Regions from separate parts of the Mesorhizobium subarcticum genome, predicted to be linked through region 2. Evidence: riboswitches for the same ligand, from Rfam matches in the RefSeq annotation. Region 2 holds a riboswitch; the other holds the start of a gene.
The links. A riboswitch is a leader RNA that binds a small molecule or an ion and turns the genes downstream of it on or off. The one in region 2 is predicted to bind thiamine pyrophosphate.
Positions count from the first base shown of each region.

Region 1: it holds a riboswitch for thiamine pyrophosphate, as region 2 does, so the genes downstream of both, ACZYHG_RS18100 (YkoF family thiamine/hydroxymethylpyrimidine-binding protein) here and thiB (thiamine ABC transporter substrate binding subunit) in region 2, are expected to answer to the same signal.

Region 1 is NZ_CM144237.1:3,683,160-3,698,337, reverse strand. Features, by position in the region: gene ACZYHG_RS18150 (sensor histidine kinase) at 1-973, shown strand, start outside; gene ACZYHG_RS18145 (pyridoxamine 5'-phosphate oxidase family protein) at 979-1,464, opposite strand; gene ACZYHG_RS18140 (hypothetical protein) at 1,481-1,654, opposite strand; gene ACZYHG_RS18135 (DUF3309 family protein) at 1,920-2,084, opposite strand; gene ACZYHG_RS18130 (hypothetical protein) at 2,277-2,825, opposite strand; gene ACZYHG_RS18125 (hypothetical protein) at 3,173-3,799, opposite strand; gene ACZYHG_RS18120 (methyltransferase family protein) at 4,279-5,106, opposite strand; gene ACZYHG_RS18115 (ABC transporter substrate-binding protein) at 5,227-6,243, opposite strand; gene ACZYHG_RS18110 (ABC transporter ATP-binding protein) at 6,236-6,988, opposite strand; gene ACZYHG_RS18105 (ABC transporter permease) at 6,985-7,800, opposite strand; gene ACZYHG_RS18100 (YkoF family thiamine/hydroxymethylpyrimidine-binding protein) at 7,840-8,448, opposite strand; TPP riboswitch at 8,439-8,552, opposite strand; gene ACZYHG_RS18095 (hypothetical protein) at 8,748-9,068, shown strand; gene msrA (peptide-methionine (S)-S-oxide reductase MsrA) at 9,166-9,684, opposite strand; gene ACZYHG_RS18085 (glycosyltransferase family 39 protein) at 9,880-11,466, opposite strand; gene ACZYHG_RS18080 (hypothetical protein) at 11,626-12,333, shown strand; gene ACZYHG_RS18075 (GNAT family N-acetyltransferase) at 12,531-12,929, opposite strand; gene ACZYHG_RS18070 (hypothetical protein) at 13,177-13,512, opposite strand; gene ACZYHG_RS18065 (hypothetical protein) at 13,505-13,903, opposite strand; gene ACZYHG_RS18060 (class I SAM-dependent methyltransferase) at 14,369-15,178, shown strand, end outside.
Region 2 is NZ_CM144237.1:1,978,985-1,994,162, reverse strand. Features, by position in the region: gene ACZYHG_RS09685 (helicase-related protein) at 1-2,277, shown strand, start outside; gene ACZYHG_RS09680 (RNA-binding S4 domain-containing protein) at 2,293-2,679, shown strand; gene fdxA (ferredoxin FdxA) at 2,916-3,254, shown strand; gene ACZYHG_RS09670 (CarD family transcriptional regulator) at 3,624-4,205, shown strand; gene ACZYHG_RS09665 (amino acid ABC transporter ATP-binding protein) at 4,286-5,059, opposite strand; gene ACZYHG_RS09660 (amino acid ABC transporter permease) at 5,056-5,736, opposite strand; gene ACZYHG_RS09655 (amino acid ABC transporter substrate-binding protein) at 5,974-6,747, opposite strand; gene ACZYHG_RS09650 (RNA polymerase factor sigma-32) at 7,072-7,929, shown strand; gene ACZYHG_RS09645 (M48 family metalloprotease) at 7,978-9,447, opposite strand; gene thiQ (thiamine ABC transporter ATP-binding protein) at 9,708-10,484, opposite strand; gene thiP (thiamine/thiamine pyrophosphate ABC transporter permease) at 10,477-12,102, opposite strand; gene thiB (thiamine ABC transporter substrate binding subunit) at 12,110-13,108, opposite strand; TPP riboswitch at 13,152-13,266, opposite strand; gene ACZYHG_RS09625 (thiamine diphosphokinase) at 13,355-14,014, shown strand; gene ACZYHG_RS09620 (ABC-F family ATP-binding cassette domain-containing protein) at 14,016-15,178, shown strand, end outside.

The sequences.
Region 1 (15,178 bases), 1.7 Mb from region 2:
CCGCGTGCTGGCCGCCAGCCGTTCCTTCTACAAGACATTTGAAGTCGATCCGGAGCAGACCCAGGGCACGCTGCTCTACGCGCTCGGCGACGGTCAATGGGACATTCCCGCCCTTCGTGTGTTGCTGGAGACAATCATTCCCGAGAAGACCGCGATGGACGGTTTCGAGGTCGAGCATGATTTCCCGCGGATCGGCCGCCGCACCATGCTGCTCAACGCCCGCAAGGTGCTTTACGATCACAGCTCGGCGATCACCATCCTTCTCGCCTTTAACGACATTACGGTTCGCCGTGTCATCGAGCGCGAAAAGGAAGAATTGCTGCGCCGCACCGAGGATCTGCTTCAGCAGAAGGACGTGCTGTTGCGCGAAATGGAGCACCGGGTCGCCAACAGCCTGCAGATCATCGCCAGCATCCTGTTGCTAAAGGCACGCTCCGTCACCTCGGAAGAGACGCGCCAGCATCTCAAGGACGCCCACCAGCGTGTTCTGTCCGTGGCCGAGGTGCAACGCCACCTCCACACCTCTGTCGGCATCGACGAGATCGATGTCGGCTCCTACCTGCCGAAACTGTGCAGCAGCCTCGCCTCATCCATGATCGGCGAAGCCCAGCCGATCACGGTCAATGTCACGGCCGAAGGCGGCAGAATGGATTCGCAAAGGGCGGTTAGCCTGGGGCTGATCGTCACCGAACTCGTCCTCAACGCCATCAAATATGCCTTCCCCAGGGAGAAGGCCGGCGCCTGTATCCAGGTGACGTTCGAGACCGCGGGCAGTGACTGGAAACTGACGGTATCGGACAATGGCGTCGGCAAGATCGCCAACGACTTGCCGAGCACCGGTCTTGGAACAGCCATCGTCGAGGCACTGGTCAGACAGCTGGAGGCCAAGGTGGAAACGATCAGCGACACCGACGGCACCAGCGTGTCGGTGACCCGCGCGACTTTCACCTCGCGGGTACCGCGCGCTGCGTAAAACCGCTACCACGAGGCCTGCCTTCCGGATATCGCCTCGATCCTGATCTGATAAAAGAGATGGCTGCCTGTAACTGTCGGGGCATGGTCCGGTTTCAGCGCGCCTGGTTCCCACCAGTTCGCGTGCGCGGCAAGAAGCGACCAGGCAAATCTGCGGTCGACGTCTACCGGGGCAATCATCCTTTCAACACCGGCGGCACTGTCATCCAGATCAGGCCCTTTGGGCAGTTCCTCGAAGAGTCCGTCCACGACGACACTCTTCCAGCCATTGATACCGCCCACATCATCGACCTGAAGGCAGACATGGGGATTGGCCTGCATCCACTCGACCTTCCTGCCGGGAAGCGAGAAACTAAAAATGGAATCATCTCCGAAGGCAAAATGAATTGGCACCACATAGGGGCTGAGGTCGCGCACACAGGCCAGCCGGCCAAGGCGTTGCGTCTTCAACAGGGCAATGCAGTCCTGCCGCGTCATCTCCGTGACGTTCATCCGGTCCTCTTTCCCTTCAGATGCGGCGATCAATACGGCTGATGCCCTTGATGGCCTCGGCTTCCGCGATGCCGATCAGCGCGTCGATACCCTGGATGGTCTCTATATGGCCGCGAGCCGCCACCATCCGCCGCAGGAGGTGAAGGTCATCGCGAATTTCGCACAGTGTCATTCTGAGTGTTGCGGGCATTGGGAAGCCTTCCGCAACTCAACTGTCTCGAAGGCGGTTCCCTGGCTCAAAGCAAAGCCCGCTCCGGTAAGCCGGGGCGGGCCTTGGAGGAGGATGAAGGGGTGGGACCCTCTCCTCTTGTTTCCACGGGGGGTGTGGACCGCAATAACCATACGAGAGTCGCGAAGAATTTTGGATCACAAGCCGGCTTGCTTCCATCACAATCCGGTGCATTCCCTTCGTTCAGCGGTCACGTGATCGCGATTGTCCCATGGCTTGAGAGCCGCTAGATCCGCCCTAACACGACAAGGACGATAATGATCAGCAGCACAAGCCCGAGGCCGCCGCCGCCGTAATAGCCGGTGCCATAGAACGGCCCGCCGCCGAGACCGCTGAAGCCGCCCAGCAGCGCGATGACAAGAATGATGATGAGGATGGTGCCGATGCTCATGGTGTTTTTCCCGCTCCTGTAGGCGCTGACACGCCGGTTTGAACATCGTCGCATGCGATGTTTCGAAGACGAGAACGTTCGAACAGCCTTACCGTTCCGCGTGATTATGAAGAGGCGCGCGCACGCAGACCGTTCGCCGGCAAAATGAAGGCCCGCCACCTTGCGGCAGCGGGCCTCATGACGTTTACCGCCTTAGCGGCGCGCGATCAGCAGGCAAAGCTGCCGCAGGTCGCGGTCGTAGCCGCCTGAACTGGCCAGCACGTCGACGCAGCGCTTCTTCATCCGCGCCACTTGGCTGTCCGACATCTCGGCGACGACGCCTGGCAGGCCAGGCTTGCTGGGGTTGGACGGGTTGCTTGGCGTGCTCGGATTTGTTCCGCTCACACCAATGCCGACACCGGCACCGACGCCTTTGCCGATACCGACACCCGCGCCGACGCCAACACCGTTTTGGCCCCCCACTGACGCACCGAGGCCTGCGTTGACCCCGTTGTTGCCACCGATGCTGGCTCCTGCGCCCGCATTGACGCCATTGCCGCCACCGACCGATGCACCGGCGCCGGCATTGATACCACCGCCGCCGCCAACTGAAGCACCAGCACCGGCATTAACGCCGCCACCACCGCCGACCGAAGCGCCGGCGCCAACGCCAATTCCGGCGGCGTGCGCCGGCATGCATAGAACGGCCACGACAGCACTGCCCGCGAGGATCTTGGAAAGTCTTTTTGCGATACCAAACATGAGTCTCTCCCTGGGTTGTTTCGAACAAACCGGACTTGAAAACCGGCTGTATGACCAACCTTCGGTCTCTATCATTGGTTGCTAAAATACATTTGACAACCTGTGGTACAGTTACCCGCATACCGGCCAATTCGAGACAATTGGACCCATCGAGAGGTATCAGCGAATAGGCACCAAATCCGCAACCTTCAAACGGATCGACAGCCTGGCAACAGCGTCCGGTTTGCTAGAATATCGACAACAGAAAGCCCGCCGAAATGGCGGGCTTTCCGACCGGCCGGAGGCCAGGAGAGTGCCGTCAAAGCCTCACGGCTGGTTGTGCACTTCCGATCCCGGCACTCTTAGCCTCAGCGGCTTGCGATCAGCAGGCAAAGCTGACGCAGGTCGCGATCATAGGTGCCGCTATCGCTGAGCACGTCGGCACAGCGCTTCTTCATCCGCGCGATCTTGCCATCCGACATCTGAGCCACCACGCCTGGCAGGTTAGGATGGCTGGGATTGCTCGGGTTGCTGGGATTGGACGGATTGCTCGGGTTCGACGGATTGCTGGGATTGGTTCCGCCGCCGATGCCGAGGCCGACACCAACACCGATCCCGCCCGTGCCGCCAACATTGGCGCCGAGCCCAGCGGTGACGCCGCCTGCCCCACCGACATTGGCGCCAGCCCCGGCATTGATGCCATTGCTGCCGCCAACCGAAGCGCCGAGCCCGGCGCTGACGCCGTTCGAGCCACCGACATTGGCGCCGGCTCCGGCGTTGACGCCACCGCTGCCACCGACGGAAGCACCGGCACCGGCACTAATGCCGCCGCTGCCACCGACCGAGGCACCGAGGCCGGCATTGACGCCGCCGCTGCCGCCAACCGAGGCACCGACCCCAACACCGAGCCCTGCGGCATTTGCCGGCAAGGATAGAACGACGACTATTGCACTACCTGCCAACACACTGGCGACTGTTCTGATGGTAAAAGCCATAACACTCTCCTGTTGTCGTTGCGCTAAGGCAGTCGGCACACGGCCGATTGCAAATCCAGCTACGCAGAAGAAGAGATTGAGTTTCGCATCGGCCAATGCAGAATAATCTGATGGTATTAATTGTAGAAACTCGCAAACGACAATAATAATAAATGTATACTTCAATTGTAAAAAATATTATTTGGAAAATAGCCGAATAATCGATATATCATATTCATGTCGAAGAAAAACGATTTTTCGTCCTCAGGCGCCTTTGAACGGGCCGGTCGTCGGCTGTGACTCTTTGTGGTGAGGTGTCGATAGGGATGGGACCACTCAGCGGTGGCCTGGAGATGCTCCAAGGGCGTGATGGAACGGCAATCGCTCTCGTCAGGGGCGCGATATCATCAATGCCGCGGTAATCGGCACAGGGCTTGGAAGGGTAACTGCCTAAATCGGTCGAAGCCACGGCCGCCTTGTTTCTGCCGGCCGTGCTGTTTTCAGAAAACCCGGAACAACAGCCTGTAGGGCACGCGCTTCATATAGTCGCGATATTCGGGCAGCGCGGACAGCAAAGCCTCCTCGCGCAGGATACGATACAGCTGCATATAGGTGATGACGGCATAGACCGCGAAATTGTGGAAGGAAAAGGCCGACAGCAGGAAGAGAATGTGTCCGGCAAGATAGCCGGCATAGATCGGGTGCCGCACAATCCGGTATGCGCCGCCGGTCATCACACCACGATTGGCAGGCAGGATAGCAAAGGAGCGGCCCAGAGAAGCCTTGCCCCAGATGACGAACAACAGCGCCAGGATCTGCAGCGGCGCGGCAATATCGACGGGAACAAATGCTGTGCCGGGCTCCAGGCTGATCAGCACAACTCCGAAACTGGCGGTGATGGAGACGATGACCGTGAGCGGATTCCAGTCACGCGTGACCGGGCGCCGCGACAACAGCAGCCAGGTGAAGGTAAGGATCTCGGACATCGCCGCCAGCGCTGCATTGAGCCGCGTGGGATCCTCCAACAGCTGGTGTACGCCGCGATAGACAAACAGCCCCGCGCACGCCAGGGCGCAGGCGCGAAAGAAACCTTCGCGAAGATCGACCAGGATCTCGCGCTTGCGCGCTTCGGATATCGCGACCTGATCGGAGCGCGACAGCGTTTCACTTTTTGGCATGAGCAAGGCAAACACCCCGGTGGTCCTCAGAGGAGGACCATTGCATGCAAGCATTGCCGGGCGGTTAACCGGCAAGATCGGAATGATGCCAATCGGAATCTGCGTCGGGTATGCGATCATGCTCGGACATTGTCGGGCGCGGGCCTGCAAGACACGAAGCCGGACCGGGGAAGCCAAGGTCAAACACAAATGGGCAGCGGCTACCACAAGAACGCCGCGGCCCTGGGCGCGAGCGACCTCGCAGCTTGCCTGGACGTCGGAGCACCATGCCTAGCCTAGAGTTGAATTGCTGAAATACTTCGCGAAATCCGGGCGCTGCGTCAGCACTTTGCCGTCAGCATCGCGCAAAATGCCGGCGGTGAAGAGATAGTCGCCGATCGCGTCCATCTTGGCCGAATCCATCGTGCCGATGGCGCCGTTTTTCCCGCGCAGATATTGCCCGTCGATCAGCGCCCTCAGCGACGCCTCGATCAATGCCGGATTGGTCAAGGCATCCTTGTTGGCGGCGATCAGCAGCGCGGCGGCTTCCCCGGGATGATCGACGGTGAACTGATAGCCGCGGCGCGTTGCCTGGACGAAGGCCGACGCCAGTTCCGGGTTTGCCTGGAGATATGCTTCGCTCGACGAGATCAGCGTCGTGTGCTCGTCGGGCACGCCATAGTCGGCATAGACGAAGCTGCGCTGCATGATGCCTTTGAGTTCGGCCTCCACACCCTCCCAGGTCGAGACCTCGAGCGTGAAGTCGACCGAGCCATTGGCCAGCGCCTCGTAGGCGGAGGTGCCGAGCGTCACGGTCTCGAAATTGCCCTTGCCGCCGTCGTGACGGATGATTGTCGAGATCAGCGCGTTTTCCCAGGCACCGCCGAAACCGCCATAGGTCAGGCCGTCAAGATCCCTGGGGCTTTTGATTTCGCTGCGCGCGGCATTGAACACCACCCTGCCGGTTTCGGACTGCACCACCGCATACACGCCCTTCAAATCGGCCCCGGCGGTTTTCTGGGTGAACAGGCTGATGGTGCCGTTGATGCCGAAGTCGGCAACGCGGTTGGCGACCAGCGTGCCGGCACCGGTATCGCTGTAGGGCAGGATATCCACCTCGAGGCCGGCCTCGCCATAGAACCCTTTGTCACGGGCGACGAACAACCCGATGTGGTTGGTGTTGACAGTCCAGTCGAGAGCGACGGTGACTTTTTGCGTTGCCGCCAAGGAGCGGCTTGATCCGGTAACCAGCGGAAGGCCGCTGGCAAGGGTAAGCAGCAAGGCCTGCCGGCGCGTCAGGTCAGTCATGGTCATGTCCTTTGGATGGTTGAGGGTTGAGCAAAATGTCGAGGATTTCGGCCTCGAGCGCGGCGGCGCCCGTCGGATCGTGCGGGCGCGGCAGCGGCACCCGGATCTCACGCAGTACACGGGCCGGGCGTGCCGACAGCACATAGATGCGGTCGGACAGGAACACCGCCTCGCGCACATCATGGGTGATCAGCAGTGCCGTCCAGCGATGCTCCCGCCACATCTGTTCGAGCCAGCGCTGCATGGCTGTGCGCGTCAGTGCATCGAGCGCGCCGAATGGCTCGTCGAGCAAAAGCATGTCGCGCTGCTGCACGACGGTGCGCAAAAGCGCCGCGCGCTGGCGCATGCCGCCCGAAAGCTGCGCCGGGAAATGCCGCTCGAAGCCGGCAAGCCCGAACTCGGCAAACAACGGCGCAACACGTGCCCGCGCTGCGTTGCGTTTGACGCCTTGCACCTCGAGCCCGAGCGTCGCGTTGTCGAGGATGCGCCGCCACGGCATCAGTGCATCGCGCTGCGGCATGAAGGCGAAATGCCTGCCATGGTCGTCGAGCGGCGCACCGTCGAAGAGCATTTCGCCCCCGCCGTGCTCCGCACCCGTCAGAAGCTGGAAAAGCGTCGACTTGCCGGCGCCCGAAGGCCCAAGGATCGAGACGAATTCGCCGGCACCGACGTTGAGCGAAATGTCGGCGAGCACATCGAGCCCGCCAAACGCCTTGCGCACGTGCCGCAATTCGAGCCGGCTCATCGCCGCGTCCCCTTTCGCGTAGGCTGCCGGCCGGCCCGCTCCCAGGGCATGGCGAGGCGCTGCAAAAACACCGTCAGCCCAAACAGGATGAGGGTGAGCGCGGCACTGACACCGACGGCGGCCAGCACCAGATCGGGGCGGAAATTGTTCTTGGCGTTGAGCATGTAGATGCCGAGCCCTTTGGCCGCGCCCGCATATTCGGCGAAGATCGCGCCGACCACGGCATATGTGATGGAGATCCGCAGGCCGGCGAAGAAATAGGGCAGCGCCGAAGGCAGCCGCGCCAGCATGAAGACGCGCCAGCGCTCTGCCCCCATGGCGCGCAGCATCTGGCCGATCTCGGCCTCCGTCGCCTCGTAACCCTGAACCAGAGCCACCAGCATCGGAAAGAAGGTAACCAGCGCCACCAGCAGGATCTTCGGCATCAGCCCGAAGCCGAACCATAGCACCACCAGCGGCGCGATCGCCACCAGCGGCAAGGTCTGGCTGACGATGAAGACCGGAAACAGCGCGCGCCGCAACGGCCGGAAAAAATCGACCAGCATTGACAGAACGAAGGCGGCGCTCAGCGAACACGCAAAGCCGATCAGCGTTGCGCTGATGGTGGGAATGGCGTTGTCGATCAGCGCTTCACGATTGAGCATCGCCTGTTGGAAGACGCGTGACGGCGCCGGCAGGATCGTCGGCTTGATGCCGGAATAGGTGGCGTAGAGCTCCCACGCCGCAAGGAGCAATCCAACCGAGAGGACAGCGGGTATTGCCTTGGCAAGGGAACCCGCGAACGAGCGCAACGCGACTGATGATGAGACCACGGGAATAACCTTTGACGGGTCGCGCAGAAGCGCCGCCGGCTAGACAGCCGACGGGCTATTGGCCGAGACCGTGACGTCGAGGGTTACGTGGCCGGCCCCCGGCCCGAAGCGGCAGAAGGCCTCATTCAGCGCCGAAAAGATCGCGCCCGTATCGCCGCGCAGTTTGGTGCAAAAATTCTTGGAGCGATCATAGACGCCGGACTGCTTCAGGAAATCGATGCAACCATAGATCTCGTCCATGTGGTCGCCGATACCCATCACATAGAGCGAGAACTGCGCCGCCGCCGGCTGGCCGGTGGCGGCAGCATTGCGCACGGCAGTGATGGCGGCTTCCTTGCGGGGGCCAAGCGGCCCGACAGGCCCGCCAAGAGTATCGGTGCGGCAGATCGGATCGTCCGGCTCGCCCGGGCAGCCGCGCGAAATGGTTGCCGACAGCACGCAATGCTTGCCGCTGCGCGCCGCCGCCACGAACAGGTCGCGCAAAGCCGGGAACAACACTTCGGGTGGCCCGACCAGCAAGGTCGAGATGTCGTCGGTCTCGATCCTGAGCCTGTCCCGCCAGGGATCGAGCGCACCGAGCGCGCCAAGGATGACGCCGACGAAATCGTCGGCCATGGGATATAGGGAAATCTGTGCGCCTGAAAACATCGCCCGCCTCGCTCCGCTGGTATTACCCAGATCAGCTTCTAGGGTCTGTGGGCTTGCCGCCCCCGTCTCAGCCCCGACCGTACGGAGCACCCCTGTGGATGGGCGCGTTAAAGCACCATTCGGTCGATCGGGAAAGCATTTTTTTCGAGCCTCTATGCCGAAAGCATTTCGCCAAGTCTGACGTTGGATGCGAACCGGGCACCGCCTCAGGACGTCGAATTTTATCGGGAACTTTCATCGGCCCGAGAGGTTGTCTCACCAGTCGCGAAGCGACGAATTCACAGAAATGGAGACAGACCATGTTCATGAAAATCCTCGCAGCTTCGGCTTTCACCGTTGCTCTTGCCACGTCCGCCATGGCGCAAAGCACAGGCGCGAATGGCGCTGATGGAAGCGGCAGCGGCAAGTCCGTGACGGTAGACCCGGCCACCCCTGCTTCGCCCAACACAGTTGACCCCAACAACGTTGACTCGTCGGCGACCAACAGCACGACCACTGCCCCCGGTGATATGAATTCCAACGCGGACAAGAATTGTCCGACCAACCCGCAGGGCGCGCAGTCCGATGCCAACGGCAATGCGACGGCGCCAACCGTGAATGACAACAACTGCGGCAAGTAAGCTCACTACCAAGCACTGAAAAAGCCGCGGAGCATTTGCTCCGCGGCTCTTTGTTAATAGGACAGCTGCGGGCACGGTCCCGCGACCAGTGTGGATGTTACGAAACCGCCTTCTCGCGAACCGGCAACTTCCAGCCCGGCCTGACAAAATGGCAGGTGTAGCCGTTGGGATATTTCTCCAGATAGTCCTGGTGCTCGGGCTCGGCCTCCCAGAAGGCACCGGCCGGCGCGACTTCGGTGACGACCTTGCCGGGCCACAGGCCGGAGGCATCGACATCGGCGATGGTGTCTTCCGCGACGCGCTTTTGCTCGTCGCTGGTGTAGTAGATCGCCGAACGATAGCTCATCCCGACATCGTTGCCCTGGCGATTGCGCGTCGTCGGATCGTGGATCTGGAAAAAGCGCTCCAGCAGCGTGCGGAAGCTGATCACCGCCGGATCGAAATTGATCTCGATGGCTTCGGCGTGGCTGCCGTGGTTGCGGTAGGTGGCGTTGGGTACATCGCCGCCGCTATAACCGACACGAGTGGAGATGACGCCGGGATAGCGCCGTATCAGATCCTGCATGCCCCAGAAACAGCCACCGGCAAGCACTGCGCGTTCGGTCGAAGTCGCCATGTCACGTCTCCTCACAAAGCAATTCCAGCTGTGTAACGGTTTCCCGTCGGGAATTGCGCAAACAAAATTGGATCTCCCCATAAATGGGCATTGTCGCCGGTTTCGTCCAGTCGCCCGGAAGCCCGCAGCAGCCCAACTGGCCATGAGCGAACGAAATACCGCGACGCGAAGCGAGATTGGACCGCGCGGCTGACTTCAGCTGCGCGGATGCCGGGTCCGGCTATCGATCGCAACCGGCAAGCTGCGCGTACCAGGCAAAATGGCGGCAAAACTGATTGGCACAGGCGGCGCTTCACGCGACCAGTTGAAAAGAACGGTCTTGACCGGAACGTTGCCCAGCCATGCCCGCAGCCGCGGCGGCACGCCGTGCCCCGACCAGACCATAAGCATGCCGTGATCAAGCAGCCGCTGCCTGGTTATCCAAGGTGCGAACCGCATGTTGAGGTCGGTGAAGATCGACGGCTTGTCATAGGCATCGAGGCCGGCCAGCATGGCGAGATTGGTATCGCCGCCGACAATGTCGAGCCGGCCGGGCGCCGCCGCGTGCCAGACCGCTTCGGCCTCGTCCGAGATCGGCTGCGCCGGCCAGCAGACGGCGTCCATGCGCCCCCGCACATTGCAGTCCGTCCAGCGGATGGCCGCATAGGCGCCCGACATGGTGACGATGCAGATGAAGGCGCAGATCGCCAGCCTTCGCATCTCGATGGTGCCGAGCCGGTGGCCAGCAAAGGCCAGCACCACGACACCGACAAGGTTGTACATCGGCGCGCCCCAGGCCTCGCCGGTGCCGGTGATCAACGAGGCCGCCATGACGAGCACCGCCGGCCCAAGTCCCATCCACAGGAGGTAGACGAGCGTGCCGCGCTCGACCGGCCTTTCAGGGGCCGGCGAGCGTCGCAGCAGCCCTGATATTGCCAGCACCAGGAGAAAGCCGGAGAGCCCGGCCAGTTGGACACCGATATAATAAAGGCGTGCACGGTGCTCGATAACCCATGCGTCGCGGTCGGCGAAATAAGTCAGTGGCAGGAAATCGAGGCGGTAGAGCGCGATGGCCAGCGGCGCGGCGACCGCGAGAAAAACGGCAAGGCCGAGCCATGGCCACGGCGTCGCCAGCCGGCTGCGCGCCCGCGCGTCGGACAGCAGCCAGAGAGCGCCGAACACAAGCAGCAGGCCGGTGGAGAACTTGGCATAGAGCCCGACGCCCGACACCAGCCCGAGCGCCAGCCACCAACCAGGCCCGCCGCCACGGCCAGCGCGCCACAGCAGCCAGCAGATGGCGGCCCAGAACGGCATCTGCGCATAATCATGATTGAATTGCGGCGTCGGCCAGCCGAAGAAATAGACCGACGGCATCAACAGCACGGCGGCCAGCGCGCGATTTTGCCCGAGCATGTCGCGGGCCAGCAGATAAACCAGGATGAAAGTTGAGGAGATCGTCAACTGGGCGAGCAGATATTGCGGCCAGCGAAACGATCCCGTCAGGAGATGGCTGATCTCGAGCAGCCAGCCGGGGAGCTGCGGATGCTTGTAGGTCAAAAGCACCCATTCGCGGCCCCACATGAAGCCTTCCACGACATCGCCGGGGGGTGCCGGATCGACCAGCGCCGGCACCAGCGTCCAGCAAAGGATCTGCATCAGGCATAAAAGCGCCAGCAAATACCAGGGATGGCGAAGCAGACCTGGCCAGACCGATGACGAGCGCAGGCCCGCAGCAGTCAGCCCCGCCGGCGCCCAACCATCCATGGAGTCATCGATTCCGACCATGCGGCGCTTAAACCACATCGTCCGGTTTTCCGAATAGCCCCAACCTCAAAGCTTACGAAAAAGTATACTTGCCGGCCATTGCAAGACCAAGATTGAGCGGGAATTTCGACGCTCCGTTGCCCTCCCCGGCAGAACAACCCGCACATTTTGATCCTGTCTGAACATCCCGGATATTCGATGCGTCACCACCATGCCGTCATCCACCACCGCGCGCTCGACTTCTGGCTGGCGCGTGCGGCTGTCCTCGTCATCATCTGTCTGCAGCTCCTGGTGATCAACGATCTTTCGTTTGGCCCGCGCTGGCTGGCGCCGGCGCTGGAGGCCACCTTGCTCGTGCCGCTGTCCATCGCCACCGCCTGGACACAGGTTGCCACCCAGAAGGCGATCGAGGACGAGCACTGGTATCTGATCGGCCGGTTTCGCATCATGATCCGCAGGACGGCGCTGGTGATGACCGGCGTCGTCAGCGTCATGAATTGCGGGGCGCTGGTGTTCCTGGTGCGCGCCTTGCTGGCGGGCCATGCCGGCTCCAGCGGCGAGACGCTGCTGATCGACGCGCTCAACATCTGGGTCACAAATGTCATCGTCTTTGCCTTGTGGTTCTGGAGCACCGACCGCGGTGGGCCGCCAACCTGCGGCCTCGTCAAGCGCGCCCATTCCGATTTCCTGTTCCCGCAAATGACCTTGAACGACCGCGAGATCCGCGACTGGCTGCCGGGTTTCGTCGACTATTTCTTCCTCGCCTTCACCAATGCCACGGCGTTTTCGCCGACCGACACCTTGCCGCTCTCCCAGCGCGCCAAGCTGCTGATGATGGCGGAAGCGATGATCTCGCTGCTGACGATCGCGCTGGTCGCAGCCCGCGCCGTCAACATCCTGGCTTAGTGCATGTCACCCAAAAGTGGCCCCGGGTTTGGCAGAACAGCATGCATAAAAACAAAGACCTAAAGCGTGTCACATGAATCCGTTCAGACGCGGCGCGCTTTAGGGTCAAAACGCAAAATAGCCCGTCCGGCGAACCGGAGCGGGCTATTGGTTTGTCTGCGACTGCCTCGAAGCCGGAGCGCGGGGTCGGAGATTCCTCAGACCGCGCCGAGATCGCGTTCGAAGACCACCTGGTCGCGCAGCGGAATGCCGTTCACGAGCAGGCCTTCGGGGTAACCGGTCGATGGCCCGAAAGCATCCTGCACGATGCGGCACATGCGAAAGCCCTGCCGCTGGTAAAACCGCAGATTGCCGATATCGGCCGTTGCCGTGGAAACAATCAGGCGCCGGCCGCCGCACTCGCGGCAGCGGGTGATCGCCGCCGCGACAAGGGCACGCCCCAACCCCTCGCTCTGCCTCGCCGGACGAACCGCAAGGCTCTTGAGTTCGAACACACCGCCCTCGTCTGCCTCGATGACCTGCACATGGCCGACGATCCTGCCGCCGTCCCGCGCGACCAGCACCTCGCCCCGATCAATATATCCCGAGATCTGCATGGGGGAGTCATCGGCAAGGGCAAACAGCGGCCGTAAAGCCTCTCGGTTTCCGTCATATCGTTCAATAAGCATTCACAAGCCCGGACTGGATCAACGCCACCGCGCGTTCGGCAGCCTCGCGTCGGATATAGCAGTGGCCCATCCGGAGCCACAAACGCAAAAAGGCCCGCCCCGGCGTGAGCCGAGGCGGGCTTTAACTCGATCGAGCCGTCAGGCGCAGATCTTCGACGCCGGGCAAGGCCTGGAACTACTCCTCCGGTGCCGGCCTGAACTTGCGCACGATCACCTCGAACAGAATATCCGAGAAGGCGTCCAGTTGATTGATGGTGACATCGAAATCCTTGGGCAGCACCGAAAGCACGATCTTCAGATACTGGTCCGGCTTGTCGGCCCGCACCTCGGCGATGACGCCAGCGCCATGCGCGCGGAAGTCGGCCCGCACGGCAGCCATGAAATCATCAGCCAGCGTTTTCTTCGTCCGCTTCGGGCGGGGTTTCTGCGCAACCGGCTCACGGGCAGCGGGCTTACGCCTTGCCGGCCTTGTCTGGCGGCGCGCCGGCCTGGCCTCGGCTTCGTCAGCCATTGTCGCGACCCGTGGCGTCGGCGTGGCCAGGCGCCGCCTTCGGCGACGCCGATCTGACCGGCTTCTTCGAGCGGACGGCTTTTTTCTTCACCCTCTTGGCGCGCTTTGGCTTCGTTACCCCCGCCGGCTTCGCCGCATCGGCGGGCCTTGCTGCGCTGACCCGCGCTCTGAGGCGCGCCATGACGAGGCCGACGGATTGGCTGTCGATGGTTGGCTGCGGGAAATAGAAGCCTCCATCCGCATCCCTCACCATGCCGATCAGCACCCCGGGTGCGACCTGCTCGATGCGGCCCAGACGCGCCTGCGGCGCGGCGCCCTCGAACTCGCCGATGGCGCTGACGACCTCGCGGCCGTCATCGTCGGTGATGATGGTAGCGTAGCGTTGGGTCATGGGAGTCTCGCAAAGGTCGCGTTCTGTGGCGCCCCCCTCTGTCCTGCCGGACATCTCCCCCACAGGTGGGGAGATTGGCTGCCATCCCGGCTTTCGCCAATCGCCGACGTTGCAGGAAAGGTACCGCGCAAAAGCTGCCGATCTCCCCCCAAGTGGGGGAGATGTCCGGCAGGACAGAGGGGGGCGCTGTCCCGCCGACATTTCAATGTTGGCCCAAAGCCGCTTCGCTTGAGAAGATCGCCAAAAAACACAAAACCCGCCTCGGCGGCGGGTCGTTGGCGCAAATCAGCACCATGGACAAGAAGATAGCATGGTTGCCCTCACCCCGTCAATCACTTTAAGGAAAAAATTCCTATTTCGTTTTTTGCCACCGCTGCAGCGTTTGCCCGCAACGCCCTTCGATGCCCGCGCGTTGCCTAATGCATCCATTGATGGGAAGCTGCGCCTGAGGATGGAGGACGCGCCATGAGCAACGTCACCACGCATTACGGCAGCGACGGCATCGTCGAGCGCATATTGGCCGCCATCCCCGATGCCAAAATCGATAGCTTGAGTGCCGCGCAACTCTATCCGTTCGACCAGCTTCACGGCCGCGAACTCATCGCAACGCAGGAGCATGCCGCCCGTCTTGCGCCCTCGCCCACCGACCGGATCCTGGATATCGGCAGCGGCATTGGCGGCCCGGCGCGTTTCCTTGCCGCCACCTATGGCTGCGACGTTGACGGGGTCGACCTGACACCGGCCTTCGTCGAGGCGTCCAGCCGGCTGACCAGGCTGAGCGGCCTCAGCGACAAGGTTTGTTTCCAAGAAGTCGACGCAACAAAACTGCCCTTTGCCGACAGCACCTTTGACGCCGCGATCTGTTTCTATGTCGGCATGAACATCGCGGACAAGGCCGCCGTCATCAGACAGGCCCTTCGCGTGCTGAAGCCTGGGGCCAAGCTGATCTGGACCGAAGCAGTACTGGCCGGCGGCGAGCCTTACTACCCATTGCCCTGGGCGGTCGCGCCGGCGACCAGTCAACTCGTTGATGGCAACACCCTGAAAACCCTGTTCGTCGACGCCGGCTTCCAGATCGACGAAATCATCGACGAAACCGGCGAGCATGTCGAACTGGCGCTAAGAAGAGCCAGCGCCGGCATTGTGCCCTCGCCTGCGCAGCAGCAAGCCAATGAAATCGTGCTGGGCGCTGAATTCGTGCAGCGCCGCAAGAACTACATTCGCAGCCTGAGCGATGGCAAGCTGGCTTCGCTCGCCATCATCGCCTCGAAGATG
Region 2 (15,178 bases):
GTGGCGCTGCTGTGGGAAGCGTGCGCGCTCCCCGATTACAGGAAGATCGCTCCGGCCCAGCATGCCGATCTCATCGCCTCGATCTACATGGACCTCGCCCGCCATGGCCATGTCGACGAAAACTACATGGCCGAGCAGGTGCGCCGCGCCGACACAACCGAAGGCGACATCGACACGCTGTCGCACCGCATCGCCCAGATCCGCACCTGGACATTCGTGTCGAACCGGCCCGGCTGGCTGGCCGATCAGGCACACTGGCAGGAAAAGACGCGCGAAATCGAAGACAGACTGTCGGATGCGCTGCATGAACGGTTGACGAAACGCTTCGTAGACCGCAGGACTTCCGTCCTCATGCGGCGCCTTAGAGAAAATACCATGCCTGAAGCCGAAATTAGCCCTACCGGAACCGTCCTTGTCGAAGGCCATCACGTCGGCGAGTTGCAAGGGTTCCGCTTCACCGCCGACCAGACCGCCGGCGGCGAAGACGCCAAGGCCGTGCGCACCGCCGCGCAAAAAGCGCTGGCCGCTGAGTTCGAGGCGCGCGCCGAACGTTTCGGCGCTTGCGCCAATGGCGACCTCGCGCTTGGCTCGGATGGCACACTGCGCTGGATCGGCGCGCCGATCGGCACGCTGGTTTCAGGCGAGGACGCGCTGAAGCCCCGCCTCATATTGCTGGCAGACGAACAGCTGACCGGCCCGGCGCGCGACAAGGTCGCCGCGCGCGCCGAACGTTTCGTCAATTTCCAGATCGAGTCCCTGCTGAAGCCGCTGGTCGACTTGAAGAACGCCGACCAGATTTCCGGCATCGGTCGTGGCATCGCCTTCCAGCTGGTCGAGAATTTCGGCCTCATCAACCGCCGTGACATCGCCGAGGAGATGAAGTCGCTCGACCAGGAAGGTCGCGCGGCGCTTCGCCGGCTTGGCGTCCGCTTCGGCGCCTACCATGTCTTCGTGCCGGCGCTGATCAAGCCCGCACCCGCCGGACTGGTGACCTTGCTGTGGGCACTGAAGAACGACGGCAAGGACAAGCCGGGATTTGGCGACGTCGTCCATGCGCTGGCGTCGGGCCGCACTTCGGTGGTCATCGACCCAACCTTCGACAAGGCCTTCTACAAGCTCGCCGGCTACCGCAATCTCGGCCGCCGCGCCGTGCGCATCGACATATTGGAGCGGCTGGCCGATCTGATCCGTCCGGCGACCAACTGGAAGCCCGGCCTCGGCCAGCGCCCTGACGGCGCTTATGACGGCCAGTCCTTCATGGTGACGCCGCCGATGATGTCGATCCTCGGCGCCACCGCCGACGACATGGAAGAGATCTTGAAGGGCCTGGGCTATCGCGCCGAGCCGAAGCCGCCGGCCGAGGTCAAGGCGCGGCTCGAAGCGCAGGACACCGCCGCACGGGAAGCCGCCGCTTCAAAGCTTGCGGCGGAAGAGGCCGGTCGCGCCGAGCAGGCCAAGGCAGCCGAAGCGGTCGCAATCGATACAGCTGCGGAGGCCTCCGTCGAGGGTTCGGAACCGGCCGTTGCCGTGGAGGCCGCCGTCGAAACTCCAGCCGAAATCATCGCCGAAACGGCAGCAGAGCCTGTCGCGGAAGAGCAGGCGGAAGCTCCGGCCGAGGAAGGGCCTGCAACGGAGGCTGTCGCCGCTGCTGCTGAACCTGCCGCCGAGCCAGAGGCGGAAGCCGAATCTGCCGAGTCCGCACCGATGGAGCCTGTTGCCGAAGCTGCGCCGGCAACGGAAGCGGTTTCGGACGAGCCTGCCGTGGTGGTCGAGGCGCCCACTGACGCGCCCGCCGCGGAAGCCGAAGCGCCCAAGCCGATCCTGCTGTGGCGTCAGGGCCGCTTCGAACAGCGTCCGCGCCATCACGAAGGCCGCAACAACCGCCAGCGCACCGGACAAGCGCGTGGACGCGGCAATGCACCGGCCGATGCGGCTGGCGGACCGGCCACGGCTGCACCGGGAGAACGTCCCGCCCATGAAGGGCGGCGCGACGGTGCCGCCAAGCCGCGCTTCGACCGCTCGAAGTTCAAGCCCAAGCCGGCCGCCGAAGGCGAACCGCGCCGCGAGGGCCGCCCGCAGGGCGAGCGTCCTGAACGCCGCGAGGGTCGGCCTGACTGGAAGGGTGGCAGGCCGGACGGTAAGGGTGGCCCCGATCGCGGCAAGGGCGGCGCAAAGCCGGCCTTCCAGCCGAAGCCGCGCGAGGAGCGCCCGGTGCGCTTCGATCCGGACTCACCCTTCGCCAAGCTCGCCGCCTTGCGCGACCAGCTGAAGAAGTAAAACCGGCGCGCTTCGATGGTTGCTGAAGGCCGCCAGCGCATCGACAAATGGCTGTTCTTCTCGCGGGCGGTGAAATCGCGCTCGCTGGCGGCCAAGCTGGTCGTCGCCGGACGCGTGCGCATCAATCGCGACAAAGCAGCGCAGGCCTCCGATCTGGTCAAGCCCGGCGACGTGCTGACCATCACGCTCGACCGTCGCATTTTTGTCTGGAAGGTGCTCGGCGCCGGTGTCAGGCGCGGCCCGGCCGAGGAAGCCCGCACCCTGTATGAGGACATGTCGCCGCCGCCTGCGCCAAAGGGCGACGCTCTTCCCAATGCCATCCCGGCGCTGCGCGAGGCCGGCAGCGGCCGCCCGACCAAACGGGAGCGCCGCCTGACCGACCGCTTGATTGGCGAAGATTGAGGCGTGCCGACCGGAACGCGCGCCGCGATCTCAGGTTAACGGCGTACGCGGGACAGAACTGAACCCGGCAAACAAGACGCTCCACGCGACATCACACGCCCCCGGCGTGTTGGCTGCCTGGAATTCCATTCCGAGAACACCGAGGCCGCCGGGCATGGCCGCCCTTGCAAGCGGCTGATAAAGGCGTTACCTCACGGAAAAAGCCCAATAAAGCTGGGACGTCCCGGAGCCTACCGATGACCTATGTCGTGACCGACAATTGCATCAAATGCAAATACATGGACTGTATCGAGGTCTGTCCGGTCGACTGTTTCTACGAGGGCGAGAACATGCTCGTCATTCATCCCGACGAGTGCATCGACTGCGGCGTCTGCGAGCCCGAATGCCCCGCCGACGCGATCAAGCCCGACACCGAGCCCGGCCTCGACAAATGGCTGCAGGTCAACACTGAATACGCCGAGAAATGGCCTAACATAACCGCCAAGAAGGAACCGCCGGCCGACGCCAAAACCTTCGACGGCGAAGCCGGCAAGTTCGAGAAGTACTTCTCCGCCGAGCCCGGCGAAGGCGATTGACAATGCGGCCGTAAAGGCTGGTATTACGCAGCGTAAGAGACATGCCACAGTAACCGCCTTGACAGGCGGGGCTGACCTGTGGCCTTCGCGAATGCAGCAAAACCTTGATTCTTCCGACTTTTTGTGTTACATCAGCGAAACATGCCGGTGACACAACGTCGATTTATGGCGCAGACGCCCCAAATCACTGAAAGGTGAAAATCCCACTCCGGACCAGAGCGATCTGGGCCAGGCGGTCGCAATTCGTGCGGTTTGCCGGTCCCGGCCTTCCGGTGGGTTCATCAGTTGTGCGGCTAACGACCGGTTTCCCCGGTCGCACGAGTTCGGGCCGGCAGGACGCCGGTACCACAACAAGGAGTTCAGGGCGTAATGGCAACGATCACCCCGCAGAAGAAGTCCACCGGAGCGCGCCACGGTTTCAAGACCGGCGAATACATAGTGTACCCGGCGCACGGCGTCGGCCAGATCGTGTCGATCGACGAGCAGGAAGTGGCTGGTCACAAGCTGGAACTGTTCGTCATCGACTTCCAGAAGGACAAGATGCGCCTGAAGGTGCCGGTCGCCAAGGCGACCTCCATCGGCATGCGCAAGCTGTCGGAAGAGGATTATGTCGAGCGCGCGCTGAAGGTCGTGCAGGGCCGCGCCCGGGTGAAGCGCACCATGTGGTCGCGTCGCGCCCAGGAATATGATGCCAAGATCAATTCGGGCGACCTGATCTCGATCTCGGAGGTCGTGCGCGACCTCTACCGCGCCGACAACCAGCCGGAGCAGTCCTATTCCGAGCGCCAGCTCTATGAGGCGGCACTCGACCGCATGGCCCGCGAGATCGCTGCCGTCAACCGCATGTCGGAAACCGAAGCCGTGCGCCTGATCGAGGTCAACCTCAACAAGGGCCCTAAGCGTGGCGCCAAGGCCGACAATGAGGAAGCCGAGCAGGAAGAGGCTGCCTGATCGCTTTCGTCTCTGAATTTGAAAAACCCGGCTTCGCGCCGGGTTTTTTGTTTGTCGGACAGGCGAAACAAGGGACGCGCCTACACCTGGCCCCCGCCCTCCTTTTCGGCCTCCTGCTTCAGCGTCGCGATGAACCGCTTCGTGCGCTGCTGCTCCGGATTGCCGAACAGCACGGCGGACGGCCCCTTCTCGACGATGACGCCGGCATCGAGGAACACCGCTTCCTGCGCGATCTTGGAGGCAAGGCGCAGGTCGTGCGTCGCCATCACCATGGTCGTGCCTTCGCTGGCGAGCTTGCCAAGCACATCGACCACCTCCTGCGCCAGTTCCGGGTCGAGCGCCGAAGTCGGCTCGTCGCACAGCAGCACCCTTGGCGATGGTGCGAGCGCCCGGGCGATCGCCACGCGCTGCTGCTGGCCGCCTGACAGCGTCGCCGGCCAGGCATCGGCCTTGTGCGCCATCCCCACCTTCTCCAGCAGAGCGAGCGCCCGCTCGCGCGCCTTCTCCGTCGGCCATTTCAGCACCGTCACCAGCCCTTCCATGACATTCTCGATCGCGGTGCGGTGCGGGAACAGCTGGAAGTTCTGGAACACCATGCCGGTCTGCAGGCGTAGCCGCTGGATGTCCCGGGCCGCGACCTTGCCACCGGGATGGAATTCGAGCGTCTCCTCGCCGATGCGCACCGTGCCCGAGGTCGGGATCTCCAGCAGGTTGATGCAGCGCAGGAGCGTGCTCTTGCCGCCGCCCGAAGGGCCGACAAGTGCCGTGACGCTGCCTTCGGCGATGGCAACCGTCACGCCCTTCAGAACGAGATTGTCGCCGAAGCGCTTTTCGATGTTGCTGAGGCCGATCATGAGCGTGCCTCCAGGAAGCCGCCATAGCGGTTGAGCCGGGTTTCCAGCCGGGTCTGCAAGGCCGACAGCACCGAGCTTAGCGCCAGATAGAGGATCGCCGCCTCGACATAGAGGATCAGCGGCTCATAGGTGGTGGCAACGATGCGCTGCGCCGCCTGGAACATCTCCGGCACGGTGATGGCAGCCGCCAGCGACGTGTCCTTGACCAGCGAGATGAAGGTGTTGGAGAGCGGCGGCACCGCGACACGGCCGGCTTGCGGCAGGATGGTGCGCCGCATCGCCTGGCTCCAGGTCATGCCGATCGAATAGGCGGCTTCCCACTGGCCTTTCGGGACCGACCCTATGGCCGCACGGATGATTTCCGAGGTGTAAGCGCCGATGTTGAGCGTGAAGCCGATCAGTGCCGCCGTGAAGGCGTCGAGCAGGATGCCGGCCGACGGCAAGCCGTAGAAGATCAGGAACAGTTGCACCAAAAGCGGCGTGCCGCGGAAGATCCAGACATAGAAGCGCACGAGCGCGACCACCGGCTTCGGTCCGAACAAGCGGCCAAGTGCTGCGCCGAGGCCCACGGACAAGCCGAGGACGAAGGACAACAGCGTCAACGGCACGGTGAAGATGAGAGCGGCCCACAGCAGCGAAGGCAGCGACTCCAGCATCAGTTGCAGCCAGTGCGGCACGAAGGACCCTCCAGACTGAAGCAATTCCAGGAAAAGTGTTAACGGTTTTCCGTCCGGAATTGCGTAAAAACAAAGAGTTAGAGCAGTACGCCGTTTCCGTGAAACGGTGAACTGCTCTGGTCAAGGCAGCTTCATCGAAGCGCTGATGCGCCATATCACGACACAAGCGGCGGGCCGTCAAAGACGGCTCGCCGCTGGGCATGTTGCATAAGACCGGCCGTCGGCCGGCCTGGGAAATTACTTCGAAACGTCCTGGCCGAAATAGGTGTCGGCGATCTTCTTGTAGGTGCCGTCGGCCTTGATGTCGGCCAGCGCCTTGTTGATGGCAGCGACCAGTTCCGGATCGCCCTTGCGCACGATGACACCGGAATAGTCGGCGTTTTCCTCTTGCGCGGCGATCTTCACATTGGCGTCGGGCTTGTGCTTCTTGAAGTCGAGGAAGGACAGGCTGTCATTGATGGTGGCATCGGCGCGGCCGGTCAAAAGCAGCTGGATCGACTGGTCGAAGCCGTCGGTGCCGACGAGTTCGGCGCCGTTCGTCTCGGCAAGCTTGCCGAAATTCGAGGTCAGCGACTGCGCCGACTTCTTGCCCTTGAGATCGGCGAAGGTCTTGATGTCGGTGTTGTCGCCGCGCACGATCAGCACCGCCTTGGAGGCGATGTAGGGATCGGAGAAATCATACTTGGCCTTGCGGGCGTCGGTGATGCCGACTTCATTGATGACGGCGTCATAGCGGCTGACGTCGAGACCGGCGATCAGCCCGTCCCACTTGCCTTCGAGGAACTCGGCCTTGACGCCGAGCTTGTCGGCGATCGCCTTGGCGATCTCGACATCGAAGCCGACCAGAGCGCCGGAGGCATCATGATAGGTGAACGGCGCATAGGTGCCCTCGGTGCCGACCTTGAGCACGCCAGCCTGCTTGATCTGATCAAGATTGGCGCCGGCATGACCAGCGGTGATCGCCAAGGCGTGCAGCGTTCCGGCGACGATAAGTGACTTGAGCCATTTCATTTTTCTGTGATCCCGTCCTTGGCCGGTTACCCGGCATGTTGTGAGGGCTGGAAAATGGCAGATGCAACCGGAAAAAATAAGGAACCTGATTTCAAAAACATCGTGTTTCTGAAATGAGATTCTCGAAACGCCGTTTCTTGGCGACATTCGAAGTCGTTACTGGCCCGTGCGCACATCGTTCAAGCAAGATGATCCGCCTGGCAACAGCCAGGGAACCATTCCCGCACACCGTACGTTTTGCCTGTTCTAGGGCGCGACGCCGCGATTTCAACCGGTGCCCTGCCGAGTTCGTAACGTCAGTCATATCGCCCCAGGGAGCGCCTCATGATGCAAGACACGGCAGGACGGATCATGGTCCGCGCGGCAATGAAAGCTCCCTACCTCGAACGCGACGAGGAACATCGCCTGGCCCTGCTCTGGAAAGAAGACAAAGACCAGAACGCGTTGCACTGCATCACCGTCGCCCATATGCGGCTGGTCATTTCCATGGCCACCAAATTCCGCCATTACGGTCTGCCGCTCGGCGATCTGATCCAGGAAGGCCATGTCGGCCTGCTCGAAGCTGCCGCCCGCTTCGAGCCCGAGCGCGAGGTGCGGTTCTCGACCTATGCGACGTGGTGGATTCGCGCCTCGATGCAGGATTATATCTTGCGCAACTGGTCGATCGTGCGCGGCGGCACCAGTTCGGCGCAAAAGGCGCTGTTCTTCAATCTCAGGCGCCTGCGTGCCCGGCTGGCGAACGGTGCGGAGCAACTCTCCAACACGACCCTCTACCGCGAAGTGTCGGTAGCGCTTGGCGTCTCCGAGGCTGATGTGGCGATGATGGATTCACGGCTGTCGGCGCCGGACTCGTCGCTGAACGCGCCGCTTGCCGACGATACGGGTGCAACCGAGCGGATGGACTTCCTGGTCTCGGACGACCCGCTGCCCGACGAGATCGTTGGCGACAAGATCGATGTCGCGCGCCGCTCACTGTGGCTGAAAGAGGCGCTTCACGCGCTCAACGCGAGAGAACTCAGGATTATCGAGGAGCGCCGGCTGAACGACGATGGCGCGACGCTCGAATCCCTCGGCGAGACACTGGGCATCTCCAAGGAACGCGTACGCCAGATCGAGGCCCGCGCCATGGAAAAGCTCAAGGTCGCGCTGGTGGCTCAGAACCCGGAATTCATAGCTGCGTAGGCAGGCAGGGTGTGTCCACGGTGCGTCAAAGGGCGCCGCGTGGACGGACTACTTGTCGGTGACGATCTTGACCTTGTCGCCGGCCGAAACCGCGGCCCCTGGCGAAAGCGCGTTGAGCACCCGGAACAGGTCGAGCTTGCGATCGACGCCGACCATCTGCGCGGAAAGCGAGCCCATGGTCTGGCCCGGCTGCACGGTGAGCACGCGGATATGCAACGGCTTCAAGGCCGCCTTTTCTTCAGGGCTGAGGATACGGAACGACCCGCTGACCGAGCGCGCCACCGTGTCCAGCGAGGTGCTGGCCGAAGGCGCGGCGGTCAACAGCCGGTAGACCTGGCCGCCGGCGCGGATCACCGCGATGTCGAACTGCCAGCCTTCGGCACCGGCATGGGCCGTCGCCGCCTCATTGCCGTTGATCGTTTCCAGCTTGACGGTGCTGTCGACGAGACCGGCAACCCAGCCGCTTCTGATATAGTCGGTCAGCGCCCGGTTCTTGTCGATCGAAACGCCGTCGAAGCGGATCGCGATGTCGCCCGGTCCTGTCGCCGTCACCGCAGCCGCCGAATTGTCGATGATGAAACCGTCCGGCACCGTGAACGAAACGCCGAGCCCCGGATGCAGGAAGGTCTCGCCGCGCACATAGCCTTCTTCCGGCGTGTCGCCGTAGAGTAGGCCGTCTATACCGGCGAGGAAGGAATCGCGGTCACGCGTGCCGAAGCCCGGCGCGCCGAACTGGCGGGCATGGCGCTGCGCCAGATCGATACGCTGCGGCGTGTTGGGGTGCGTGGCCAGGAAGTCGAGGCTGGCGTCGGTGGCGCCACTGATCGAGCGGAAATCGGTATAGGCCGACATCGACTGCAGGAAGCGGCCCGCGGCATAGGGATCGTAGCCGGCTTCACCGATCGACTTGATGCCGATGGCGTCGGCTTCCAGCTCTTGGTTGCGCGAGAACTGCGCCAGCCTAAGCTTGCCGCGGATCAGCGCCGCCTTGGCGGTCGGGCTGTCGCCAAGCACGTCCGAGACCACCTTGGTCGCCAGGCCTTCCTCGGCTTCGAGCTGCTGACGTTGCAAGCCGTGATTGGCGGTGACGTGGCCCATCTCATGCGCGATGACGGCGGCAAGTTCGGACGAATCATTGGCCAACGCCAACAGGCCGCGCGTGATGTAGAGATAGCCGCCCGGCAGCGCGAAAGCGTTGACGTTGGGCGAATTGAGGATGGTTATGCGATAGGTCTGGGTTGGGTTCGCCGACACCACGGTCAGATTGCCGACGACCTTGGCGACCATGCGCTCGAGCTTGGGATCGGAATATTCGCCTCCATAGGTCGCCAGGATGCGCGGATGCTGCGCCTTGGCCATTTCGGCGAGCTTGCTGTTGGCGCCGACATTGTCGACCGTGATCGGCTTGTCAGAGGGCTGGAAGCCGGATTCCTGAACATCCGGAGGCGTGAACATCTGGCAACTGGCCAGGGCCACAGCAAAGCCGGCCAGCGCGAGAAAGCGCGCCAGCGGGTTCATTCGTACTTTGTCAGCGCCGATCGCCAGAACGGCTTCCTTTCAGGTCCTGGCGCATGACGACGAAAATCGCTTGCGATCTTCGAAGAGTGTCACGCGCCACTTCAAACAACTACAGCATCCGTCGCACGTCGCTTGGGGCGGACGGCGGATGCTGTAGGCAAATCACGGCCTGCGCAGGACCGGTATTGAGCGGACCTAGCCACACTACTCCAGTCATGGCAAGCAAGCGCCATATCGCCTCGAACCGGTTTGGGCGTAAATTATGTCCGCTTCCGGGCAATATCTCGTGATCCAGCCGTGTGGATGTTTGTGCCAACATAGCGCCGGAACGCCTCCGGACCAGCCCCGTAAAAAAAATCGTCCGCAGTGCCTTTGGCCGCGACGCTACCATTGTCCAGAAACACCACATTCTTGCCGATGCGGCGGGCATCCTCCGGCTGGTGCGTCACGAACAGCACCGTCATGCCGCGTTCTGCATGCAGGCCGGCAACCAGGTCGAGCATATCATCGCGCAAGGCCGGTCCGAGCGACGCAAAGGGTTCGTCGAGCAACAGCAACGGCCGATCGCGCACCAGCACACGTGCGAGCGCCACACGCTGCCGCTCGCCGCCGGAGAGTTCGCGCGGCAGGCGTTTTTCCTTGCCGGCAAGGCCGGTGCGCGCCAGCGCCCCGGTGATATCAGCGCGGTCCGCCTCGGTCAGCCGCAGCGATGGCGAGCGGCCGAGCCCGACATTCTGCTCGACGGAAAGATGAGCGAAAAGGTTGTTTTCCTGGAACACCATCGACACCGGGCGCACGGCCGGCGGCGCGGCGCCGACATCGGCCCCGCCGATCAGCACACGGCCGGACTGCGGTGTCTCGAAGCCGGCGACCAGATTGAGCAGCGTCGACTTCCCCGAGCCGCTCGGCCCCATGACGGCAGTGATTTCCGCCGCGGCGAAGGCGACATCGAAGGTGAGCGATGCCTCGCCATAGCTGAACGAAACCTTGTCCAGCCGCACCGGAACACCCTTCCTGTCCTTCGTCCCATCAGACATTGCGGACCTTTTCCCTTCCCAGCCAGTCCGCCGCAAGTACCAGTGCCAGACAGACCAGGCCAAGCAACAGCGCCAGGCCGGCGGCGTCCTCGGTGCGGTAGCTGCCCATGCGTGAAAGCAGAAGGTAGGGCAAGGTCTGCACGGAATCACTGCCGAACAGCGCGATGACGCCGAGATCGCCGAGCGACAGCGCCATGGCGAAGGCGAAAGCGGTGGCGAGCGGCCGCCGCAAGGATGGCCAATCGACCAGAAGCAGCCTGGCCCAGCCGGAAATGCCGAGCTGCGCGCAAAGCCGTTCGTGACGCTCGCTCGCCGCATCATAAGCGGGACGGACGGCGCGCAGCGCAAATGGCATCGCCATCACAGCATTGACGGTGACGACCATGATCGGGGCGATGGCAAAGACATCGCCGGCACGGCGCAGTAACAGGAACCAGCCGGCGCCGATGACGATCGGCGGCACGACCAGGACAAAACCTGCGCCGGTGTCGGTGGCATGTTCGAGCAGTGTCTTTGGGCCGGCGCGGCGGCTCAACGCCAGTGCCCGGCGGGCCATGGTGAGAGCCAGCGACAGCATCACCGAAAGCAGCGCCGACAGGAAGGCGAGTGCAGCGCTGGTCAGCGTCGCCTGCCGGACAGTGGCCTCACCGGCCAACCGGCCGAGATCGGCGCCCAAACCGGCGATCACCGTGGCCGCCATCGGTCCGACAACGAACAGCAGTGCCAGCACGATGAGCGCGGCGTTGAGCGACACCTCGGTTCTGTTGACTGAGAGATAGCGGCGCGGCGCGACCGGCAGGCTGGCATCGCCAATGACGTTGGCGCCAAGCCGGGTCAGCGCCAGCACCACGATGAAGGTCAGCACGATCTGCAGCAATGTCAGCGTCACCGCCCGCGCGGGGTCGAAGTCGAAGCGCAGCGCCTGGTAGATGCCAACCTCCAGCGTCGTCGCGGCCGGTCCGCCGCCGAGCGTCAGCACGATGGTGAAGGAGGTGATGCAAAGCATGAAGACCAGCCCGGCAACCCCGGGCAAGGCTGCGCGCAGCGTCGGCCATTCGATCAGCCGGAACGCCGGCCTTGCGCCCATGCCGAGTTGGCTCGCCAACCGCCATTGGTCGGCCTGTATGGTCTGCAGTGCCTCGAGGAACAGCCGTGTTGCCAGTGGCAAATTGAAGAAGACATGGGCGACAAGAATGCCGGACAGGCCGTAAATCCCTGGCCAGCCCTGGCCGCCGATGGCACTGAACAGGCCGGCGAAATAGCTGGCGCGGCCGTAGAGCGCCAGGATGCCGAGCGCCGCGACGATCGCCGGCAGCGCCAGCGGCACGGCGAAAAGCTGCAGGATGAAGGCGCGGCCGAAAAAGCGCGGATGCCGCGACAGGGCACGCGCCACGAACAGCGCCGGGATGACTGAAAGGAGGGTCGAGAGCGCGGCTTGCCAGAGCGTGAAGCGGACAACGCGCAGCAGGTAGAAATCGAAGGCGGCCCAGGCGCCCGAAAGGTCGTGGGCGCCTTCGACAAGCAACCCGGCAAACGCGCCGCCGATCAGCAATGTGATAGCGGCGAGCGCGATGATGCCGGCGGTGATGCGAGGATCTGTGGGATTCGCCGGCGCCATTGCGTCGTTACTTACTCATCACCGCCAGCCATTCATCCACCCAGGCCTTGCGGTTGGCGGCAACCTCTTCGGGGCTGAACAGCAAGGTCTTGGTTGGCTTGACCAGTTTGTCGAAGGCCGGGTTGAGCGGCTTGTCGGTCTTGCCGGCCGGGAACATCCAGTTGGTCTCGGGGATCGCGTCCTGGAACTTCGGTCCGGTCATGAAAGCGATGAACTTTTCCGCCAGCGGGTTCTTGGCTCCAGTCGTGGTAATGCCGGCGACCTCGATCTGCAGATATTCGCCTTCCTCGAAGGACGCCGCCTGGTAGCGCTCAGTATTCTCGGCGACCATGTGGTAGGCGGGCGAGGTGGTGTAGGACAGCACCATCGGCGCCTCGCCCTTGGTGAACAGGCCATAGGCCTCGCTCCAGCCCGGCGTCACGGTCAGCACTTTCGTCTTGAGCTTGGCCCAGGCCTCCGGCGCCTTGTCGCCATAGACCGACTTCACCCACAACAGCAGGCCGAGCCCGGGTGTCGAAGTGCGCGGATCCTGGATGACGATCTTCTCGTCGGCACTGCCCTCGACCAATTCCTTCAGGCTTTTCGGCGGACTCTTCAGCTTCTCCGTGTCGTAGACGACGGCGAAGTAACCGTAATCAAAGGGCACAAAAGTATCGTCGCTCCAGCCGCCCGGCACGTTGACATCGCTCACCGCGCCATGCGGGGCAAACAGGCCTGACGCCTTGGCATCGGCGGTGAGATTGGTGTCGAGGCCGAGCACGATGTCGGCCTTCGTCGATGCCCCTTCCAGCTTGACGCGGTTAAGCAGCGCCACGCCATCGGCGACCGAGACGAACTCGACATCGCAGCCGCATTCGGCCTCGAATTCCTTCTTCACCACTGGACCTGGACCCCAATCGGCGGTGAAGCTCTCATAGGTGTAGACGGTGAGCTTGTCCTTGGCCAAGGCTGGCCCGGACAGCGCCACAACCATGGCTGAAGCAAGAGAGTATAACAGCGTGCGCATCGGCGCCTCCTTCGTTCGAATTGAAAGGAATTGAGGCGTCGGACTGTCCGAAACGTCTAATCCCTCCGCCGGTACAAACCGGATCAGGTTCAGCGGGTTGGCGAGATTGCCTCTCAGCCGGTCCGCGAAGATCGCAGCCGGCACCCCGTTAGAGCGTTTCGACACATAGGCCCGGCCGACGAACCACGCAAGTGGCAGTTTGCCGGCCTTCCGTTTCCCGTGCCGGGCTGGTAAGGGCCACCGGATATGAGCACATTCACCATCCTGCTTGGCGGCGATCTCATCCGCACGCCCCGGCTCGACCGCCAGGTCGAAGGCACGCGCGTCATCGCCGCCGATGCCGGCATCGGTCATGCGCGGCTGCTCGGCCTTGTGCCGGAACTGTGGGTAGGTGATTTCGATTCGGTGCCGGCCGACCTGCCCGACGCTCTCGCTGCCGTGCCCCGCCAGACCTTTCCGGCGGAAAAGGACAAGACCGATGGCGAACTGGCGATCGCCGCGGCACTTGAGCGCGGGGCCACCCGACTGGTGCTGGCGGGCGCGTTCGGCGGCAAGCGTGCCGATCACGCCTTCCTGCATCTGGCGCTCGCCCTGCGGCTGGCCGAGGCCGGAACGGACGTGCTGCTGACCAGCGGCGCCCAGGAAGCTGTGCCCCTGCTGTTGGGAAAGGCCCGCTTCGACTATGCCGACGGCACGTTGTTTTCGATCCTCGGCTTTTCCGAACTTGCCGGCCTGACCGTTACAGGCGCCAAATGGCCGCTGAGCAAGGTCGAGGTTGCCTTCGGCTCATCACTGACCATCTCCAACGAGGTCAAGTTCGACAAGACCGGGGGTCGCCTTGAAATCGCGCTCGGTCACGGTCGCGCCCTGCTGCTCGCTCATCCCTTTCCCCTGCCCGAAAGCTGACATGGCCCCGCCCCTTCTCAATCTCGACGGGATAAAGTTGACCTTCGGCGGCACACCGCTGCTCGATGGTGCTGCCTTGTCCGCTTCAGCCGGCGACAAGATCGCACTGGTCGGTCGCAACGGCTCTGGCAAGTCGACCCTGCTCAAGATCGCCGCCGGCATGATCGAGCCGCAGGACGGCGAGGTGTTCCGCCAGCCTTCGGCGACCGTCCGCTATCTGCCGCAGATGCCCGACATGGAGGGATTTGCCAGCGTACGCGCCTATGTCGAGGCAGGGCTTGGACCCGCCGACGATCCCTACCGCGCCAGCTATCTGATGGAGCATCTCGGCCTGTCGGGCGAGGAGCGGCCGAACGACCTGTCCGGTGGCGAGGCCAGGCGCGCCGCCCTTGCCCGCGTCATGGCGCCGGAGCCTGACATTCTGCTGCTTGATGAGCCGACTAATCATCTTGATTTGTCCGTCATCGAATGGCTGGAAGAAGAGCTCATCCGCACCTCCTCGGCACTGATCGTCATCTCGCACGACCGCCGCTTCCTCGAGCGCGTGTCGCGCGCCACTGTCTGGCTCGACCGTGGCCAGACCCGCCGGCTGGACAAGGGCTTTGGCCATTTCGAGGAATGGCGCGATCAGGTGCTGGAAGAGGAAGAGCGCGAGCAGCACAAGCTCGGCCGCCAGATCGTGCGCGAAGAACACTGGCTGCGCTATGGCGTGACGGCGCGACGCAAGCGCAACATGCGCCGCCTCGGCGAGTTGCAGACCATGCGCAAGAATTTTCGCGGTCATCGCGGCGCCGAGGGTTCTGCGACCATGGTGGCCAGCGATGCCGCCGAATCCGGCAAGCTGGTGATCGAGGCGAAAAACATCGAGAAGAGCTTTGGCGACCTCACCGTGGTCAAGGGCTTCTCGACCCGCATCCAGCGCGGCGACCGTGTAGGCCTCGTCGGCCCGAACGGTGCCGGCAAGACGACGCTTTTGAAGATGCTGACCGGCGAGCTTGCGCCGGACGCCGGTTCGGTGCGGCTCGGCACCAATCTGGAGATCGCCACGCTCGACCAGAAGCGCGAGGCCGTGGACCCGCAGGAGACACTGGCGCAGTATCTGACCGACGGGCGCGGCGAGAACCTCGTCATCAATGGCGAGCAGCGCCATGTCGTCTCCTACAT